DNA from 2 places in the Bacillus sp. 41-22 genome. Region 1 is predicted to be linked to the other one. Evidence: riboswitches for the same ligand, from Rfam matches in the RefSeq annotation. Region 1 holds a riboswitch; the other holds the start of a gene.

Region 1 (3,795 bases):
AGAGTAATACCCGGCACTTCAAAATGAAGAAAATCTGCGTTCCGCTTACTTACTAACGGCATAATTCCAATAAAGATAGGTTGTTCCAAATGCTTTGTCGCTTCATATACTTCTTCTATTAAAGCAACATCATATATCGGCTGCGTTAAGAAATATTCAGCACCAGCATCAATTTTTCGTTCCATTCGCTTGACCGCTGCTTTTAAATGCCTTACATGAGGATTGAATGCACCTCCAACAGAAAATCTTGTTGCCGGACCAATTGATTTCCCTAAAATAGAGCGTCCGTCGTTCATCTCTTTAATCATTTTAATGAGCTCTATCGATGACAAATCATATACAGAAGTTGCACCTGGGAAATCACCAACGCGCGCTGGATCACCAGTTAAAGCTAGCACTTCCTCCATACCTAATGCTGATAATCCAAGTAAGTGAGACTGTAGTCCAATGACGTTATGGTCTCTACACGTTAAATGCGTCAATACTGGAATATCATGCTTCGTTAATAATGCACCCATAGCCATATTCGAAACACGAGGAGATGCTAATGAATTATCTGCTAGAGTAATAGCATCCGCTCCAGCCCTTTTCAGTGCTCTTGCCCCTTCAAAAAAACGCTGCGTGTCTAACGTTTTCGGTGGATCTAATTCCACTACAACTGTCGTTTGTTTCTTTGCCTTTTCTGCTAGAGTAACATGAGCTCTCGAACGCTTCTCATGTGTATGGACCACTTTAGGCCTTTGAATCGTCTCCTTTGCTATTACAGGTGCAACATTTGCAATAGCACGTTTCATTCCTTCAATATGTTCCGGGGTAGTACCACAACAACCACCTAATAAACGAATACCTTGTTCAATAAATTTCGGTGTCATTTCTTCAAAATATGCTGGACTTCCCTCATATACGTAACGCCCTTCCACATAATTCGGGAGACCTGCATTCGGATATGCTGATAAATAGCCATTTTGAGGAATCGATATCATTTTGAAAGCTTCCGTCATGTGAAGCGGGCCTAGTTGACAGTTCAACCCAACAACATTGGCACCGTAATCTAAAAGCTGTTTTAATATTTCATTGACATCATTCCCATTTTGAGTCGTACCTGCCTCATGTAACGCTAACTGAGCAACAATCGGAATATTCGTTTGTTTACGCAATACTTTAACCGCATGCAATAATTCAAATTCATCATAAAAAGTTTCTAATAGTAATCCATCAACCTGTTCTTCTAGTAAAGCACCTGCCTGCTCAAGTAACATAAATTCTCGCTCTATATCAGTCGTTGTAACAGCACCAATATGTTTCATACCTCCAATTGTCCCTAAAATTGCATTCCGATCTGTTACTGATGCTTTCGCAATATTCACTGCCGCTTTATTAATTTGGACAACTTGATTCTCTAGACCATACATGCGGAGTTTCGCTTCATTCGCACCATACGTATTCGTTTGAATAACATCCGCTCCAGCAGCTACATATTGTTTATGGATCGATATAATTAAGTCCGGATCAGACAAATTCAATTCTTCAAAACTACTTTGTAAACCATGCGAATGTAATAACGTTCCAACCGCACCATCACCTATTACAATTCCTTTTGATAATAAATCTAGTAATTTCACGAATCTCCCTCATTTCTATCAATATAAAAACCCCCTCTTCACTTTGAAGAGGGGGACATAATTGTTCCTCCTCTTATTATGCAAAACACACGTTTTGCAGGTTTTAGCACCGTTTCAAACATTTAGTTTGAAGGTTGCCGGGTTTCACAGGGCCTTTCCCTCCACCGCTCTCAATAAGAGTTTGTCTTTATTATTTTATTTATGTAGCTAAAAGGAAATACGTTCCCCTTTTAACAATGTTTGTTAATTTTTTATAAATTTAGCACGCACTAAAATAAAAGTCAATGACACTTGCGGAAAAATAAAAATTATTTAAAATAAAGTTGCAATTCAATTATCTTTTGTTGTAAAGTTAAAACCATAATAAAATTTCATACGAACATTCTTATCTAGAGAGGTAGAGGGACTGGCCCTTTGACGCCTCAGCAACCATTAACATTCATTCGTTAATAAGGTGCTAATTCCAGCAAATTGTGAAAGATTTGACAGATGAGAAGAAGACTCTATTCAATCCGAAAGCCTTCTTCTTAGAAGGCTTTTTTTATTTTCACTTAGTCGTTCACTTTAAAAAGGGGGAATTTTCACATGTCAACAATCGAAACAAAACTAGCACAAATCGGGAACCGTAGCGAAACTACAACAGGAACTGTTAATCCACCTGTTTATTTCTCAACTGCTTATCGTCACGAAGGAATTGGTAAATCTACTGGCTTTGACTATTCAAGAACTGGAAATCCGACTCGTGGTCTTTTAGAACAGGCAATTGCAGACTTAGAAAGCGGTGAGCAAGGGTATGCCTGTAGTTCAGGAATGGCGGCTGTTCTCCTTGTCCTTTCACTATTCCGTTCCGGAGATGAGCTTATCGTATCTGAAGACTTATACGGGGGAACATATCGTCTATTTTCCGAACATGAAGACAAGTGGAATATTCGATGTAGATACGTAGATACACAATCTATTAAACAAATTGAGCAAGCAATCACATCTCAAACGAAGGCTATTTTCATAGAAACACCGACTAATCCATTAATGCAAGTAACTGATATCGTAAGTGTAGCAAGTGTAGCGAAAAGGCACGGACTACTTCTTATTGTAGATAACACGTTCTATACACCTTATATACAGCAACCATTAACAGAAGGTGCAAACATCGTCCTTCACAGCGCAACTAAATATTTAGGCGGTCATAACGATGTACTAAGCGGACTTGTCGTTGCGAAAGGGAAATCTCTTTGCGAGGAGCTTGCTCATTATCATAATGCCTCTGGTGCTGTCTTAAGCCCGTTTGATTCATGGCTATTAATTCGAGGCATGAAGACTTTAGCACTTCGCATGAAACAGCATGAAGAAAACGCTCATGCAATTGTTGCTTATTTAAATGATGAAGATGGTGTGACAGATGTATTTTATCCAGGAAGAGGTGGTATGATTTCATTTCGCCTTCAAGATGAAACTTGGATTAATCCTTTCTTACAATCTTTATCCTTAATTACATTTGCTGAAAGTCTTGGCGGTGTCGAAAGTTTAATGACTTATCCAGCAACGCAAACTCATGCCGACATTCCAGAAGATGTTCGAACAGCACGTGGTGTTTGTAATCGTCTTCTCCGTTTTTCAGTCGGCATCGAAAATAGCAACGACTTAATTCAAGACTTAAAGCAAGCAATTAAAATTGTAAAAGAAGGTGTAAGAATATGAGTTATTCCATAGATACGCTTTTACTGCATAATCAATACAAGCATGACTCACACACAGGAGCTGTTAACGTTCCCATCTATAACACATCAACATTCCATCAGTTTGATGTAGATGCTTTTGGAAAGTATGACTATAGTAGATCTGGAAATCCAACACGTGAAGCTCTTGAAGATATCATTGCTTTATTAGAAGGCGGGACAAAAGGATTTGCCTTTGCATCAGGCATTGCAGCCATTTCTACTGCATTTCTCCTTCTTTCACAAGGTGACCATGTTCTTATTTCAGAAGATGTATATGGAGGCACTTACCGAATTATAACTGAAGTTCTCTCTCGTTACGGTGTTTCACATACATTTGTTGATATGACCAATTTAGAGGCAATAAAACAAAATATCAAACCGAATACGAAGCTCTTTTATGTAGAAACACCATCTAACCCACTTTTAAAAGTGACAGATATTCGCGAAGTTTCTAA
Region 2 (3,795 bases), 2.6 Mb from region 1:
TGCCACTCACGGTATCCGTAGTATAAAACTACTAATGCTGCGATACCGATTAATGCTGGGGAATGAGAAAGTGCAATGGACAAACCGATTAAACCAACAATACCCCAAGCTAACTTTCCAAAGAATGATTTAGCTCGCACAAATGATTTATAGCTCCAGTACACAACTCCTGCTCCAATGGCGAATCCTACAATACCAGCAAGACTACCAAGAGCAATTAAAGCCAAAATACCGGCTGCGATAAACGCTAGAAATTGTTTCATCTTGTGCTTGCCTCCCTTCGATTTGATACTCTTATCTTAACTATTTTTTCATTTTTTCATAACGAGCTTAAGAACTGTTTTCGACTCAGACTTAAGACCGAGTTAAATTCAGCCTTTTGCAAAAATATGCGGTAGGATAGGATGATTCACTCTTTTATCGCACATAAAAAGCCGTACAGAGAACATTCTCTGTACGGCTTTCGTTACTATTCATAAACTTCATTTTAAATTATGCTGTTTTGTGATACTCTTTCTTTCCCGCTACTTTAGAAAACCTCGGGAAACCAATTAATATAGAAATGATTCCACATACTCCAACTAAGATTGGATAAAACGCATATGGTAACAATTCAATTGGAGATAACGCCGCAAATCCTGCTGCCGTTAACATTTGCGCACCATACGGAATTAATCCTTGCACACAGCATGAGAAAAGATCTAATACACTCGCTGATTTACGAGGGTCAATTTCATATTGATCTGCAATGTTTTTCGCAAGCGGACCTGTAAAGATAATAGAAATCGTATTATTCGCTGTACACATATTCGTCATACTCACTAAGCCAGCAATACCGAACTCTGCTCCTTTTTTTGAACGAATGTTACGCGTTAAAAGATTCATTAAATATTGAATGCCACCATTATATTGAATCAGTTCGACCATACCACCAATTAAAATGGCAAGTAACACTAACTCCATCATACCGCCCATTCCAGTCGTTACACTTTTAAAGAAACTCTCTAACGTATAACTTCCATCTATAAGACCGATAACACCAGATAGTACAGTTCCACCGGTTAATACAATAAGTACATTCCAGCCAAGTAGCGCTGTAACAAGTACACCTGCATATGGTAAAATCTTCACCCAATCAAATGTATGAGCTTTAATTTCTGTATCATTACCTAAAGTAATCATTACTAATAGTACAATTGTAATGACTGCAGCTGGCAATACAATTAAAAAATTCGTTTTAAACTTATCTTTCATTTCTGTTCCTTGCGAACGAACAGCAGCAATTGTCGTATCAGAAATAAATGATAAATTATCACCAAACATCGCTCCACCCACAACAGTAGCCATCGTAAGCGCAATTGAGATATCAGTTTGCCCACTAATACCTACAGCAATCGGTGCTAATGCAGCAATTGTTCCCATTGAAGTTCCCATCGCTAATGAAATAAATGCCCCTATAACAAAAATTCCAGCAACGATAAATCCTTGGGGTAAAATAGATAACGCTAAGTTAACAGTGGAATCAACTCCGCCCATTCCTTTTGCTGTTTCAGAAAACGCCCCTGCAAGTACAAAAATCAGAACCATGATCATAATATCAGGGTTTCCTGCACCTTTAGCAAATCGTTCTACTTTCACATTAAAGCTTTCCTTACGATTCATCACTAAAGCAATTCCTACAGCAATCATAATCGCTACGAGTATCGGCAATTTATAGAAATCACCTGTAATAATCCCAGAACCAATAAATAGCGCCAAAAATATTCCAAGTGGTAATAAAGCTAAACCATTTCCTCTCGTTTCTTTCAAAGTATCATCTCTCCCTAGTTTTCAACCTTTTCTAATTAACAACAAAAGACCTCTTCCGACGAGAAGAGGTCTTATACATCTATAAGAAACACTCTTCTCATTTTTCAAGCACACGCTTGCTGGATTTGGCACAGCACTCTGAAATCGAGTCCGCTGCCGAGGCATCGTAGGGCCAGTCCCTCCGCCTCTCTTTATAAGAAGGTTTCATATTTATTTTTAAATAATAATTTCTTTCCTAACTTTACTCGCTTACAAAACAAAAGTCAATTATTTTTTGTATAGTTTTTTTTGGTAATTATGCAAAAATATGAATACACCAATCATTTTAACTTTTCGATTTCTTTATCCAATATTGAGATCCAATAAAATTTTCTATTTTTTATCTTCGCGATAATCCATTTTGTTGTATTCCATGCTAACTCATATTCTTCTTTTGTAACATCACCAATTTTATAGGCATCCTCTAACTCGTCTTCATCCAGTACATAGATCTCACCGTTCGGTAACAATACTACATCTAAATATAAATCATCAAAATAAGGTAAACCACGCTCGTCTATTTTATATTCTTTCGTCACGTCGATATAATATTGCAGTAATTGTTTTTGATTGTCTAACATAGCTGTAATTGCAAAGTTTTCCCCGTTTATAAAATATTGCATCCATGTATACCCATCACCTGCAATGCAAAGCTGCTTACCATTGTATTCTTTATAACTAGGTTCTCTCACTTTTTTTATGTCCAGTATTCCTAACATTCCATCCTCTACTTGCTTAACCCTATAATCCTTCTCTATTAGTCGCTTCCACGAAGAACCGTCACCATATTTACGTTTCATTACGTCCGCTCCTCTTCTATATATAGAAAAGCCCCCACATATTATGTGAGAGCTTGTTCATATTATAATTAAGCTGCTTGACCCTTTTCAGATATCTCTTTTAAATAGGCTTGTCCTTTTTCAGCGTCATATTGACCTTCCCACTTAGACATAACTACAGCCGCTAAAGAGTTACCTACAACGTTAACTGCTGTACGAGCCATATCAAGAATACGGTCAATACCTGCAATAAACGCTAAACCTTCAGCTGGAATACCTACTGTACCAAGTGTTGCTAATAATACAACGAATGATACGCCCGGTACACCCGCGATACCTTTTGATGTAACCATTAATACAAGTAATAACGTAATTTGTTGTGTAATGGATAATTCAATACCGTACATTTGCGCTAAGAAAATTGCCGCAATTGCTTGATATAAAGTTGATCCATCTAAGTTAAATGAATAACCTGTTGGAATAACGAAAGATGTAATTGCTTTCGGACAACCGAATTTCTCCATTTTCTCCATAATTTTCGGTAAAACCGTTTCTGAACTTGCTGTAGAATACGCTAAGATCAGCTCGTCTTTTAAAATCTTAAAGAATTGGAAAATGTTTATTCCAAATATTTTCGCTGTAAGTCCTAATACAACTACAACGAAGAAGATCATTGCTCCGTATACTACAATGAGTAATTTCCCTAATGGAATTAATGAAGCTAATCCGAATGTAGAAACTGTAACACCAATTAATGCGAATACACCAAATGGTGCAAACTTCATAACTTGGTTCGTTACATAAAACATTGCATCTGCTACACCTTGGAAAAATTGTAGAACTGGTTTACCACGCTCACCAATTGCTGCTACACCTAAACCAAATAATACTGAGAAGAAGATAATAGCAAGCATATCACCTTCAGCTAATGATTTCATAATGTTCGTCGGAACAATATTTACAAACGTATCCGCGAACGAATGACTTTGTACTTGCTCTGTCGTATGTGTATATTTAGAAATATCTGTTTTTGTTAACTTATCCATATCAACGCCTTTTCCAGGTTGGAAAATGTTTGCTATTAATAAACCAACAACAATTGCAAGTGTTGTAATAATTTCAAAGTAAATAATTGTTTTTCCGCCTAGTCGACCTAACTTTTTAATAT

Evidence for each region. Region 1 has a riboswitch for S-adenosylmethionine ahead of metI (cystathionine gamma-synthase/O-acetylhomoserine thiolyase). Riboswitches for the same ligand answer to the same signal wherever they lie in the genome.
Region 2: it holds a riboswitch for S-adenosylmethionine, as region 1 does, so the genes downstream of both, LCF45_RS07310 (Na+/H+ antiporter NhaC family protein) here and metI (cystathionine gamma-synthase/O-acetylhomoserine thiolyase) in region 1, are expected to answer to the same signal.

The regions. Positions count from the first base shown of each region.
Region 1 covers NZ_CP084035.1:4,106,821-4,110,615, forward strand. Annotated here, with positions in the region: gene LCF45_RS21040 (bifunctional homocysteine S-methyltransferase/methylenetetrahydrofolate reductase) at 1-1,622, opposite strand, end outside; SAM riboswitch class I at 1,693-1,802, opposite strand; SAM riboswitch class I at 2,005-2,118, shown strand; gene metI (cystathionine gamma-synthase/O-acetylhomoserine thiolyase) at 2,208-3,320, shown strand; gene metC (cystathionine beta-lyase) at 3,317-3,795, shown strand, end outside.
Region 2 covers NZ_CP084035.1:1,424,599-1,428,393, reverse strand. Annotated here, with positions in the region: gene LCF45_RS07315 (lmo0954 family membrane protein) at 1-263, opposite strand, end outside; gene LCF45_RS07310 (Na+/H+ antiporter NhaC family protein) at 493-1,809, opposite strand; SAM riboswitch class I at 1,904-2,009, opposite strand; gene LCF45_RS07305 (ribonuclease FAU-1 family protein) at 2,130-2,648, opposite strand; gene gltP (glutamate/aspartate:proton symporter GltP) at 2,717-3,795, opposite strand, start outside.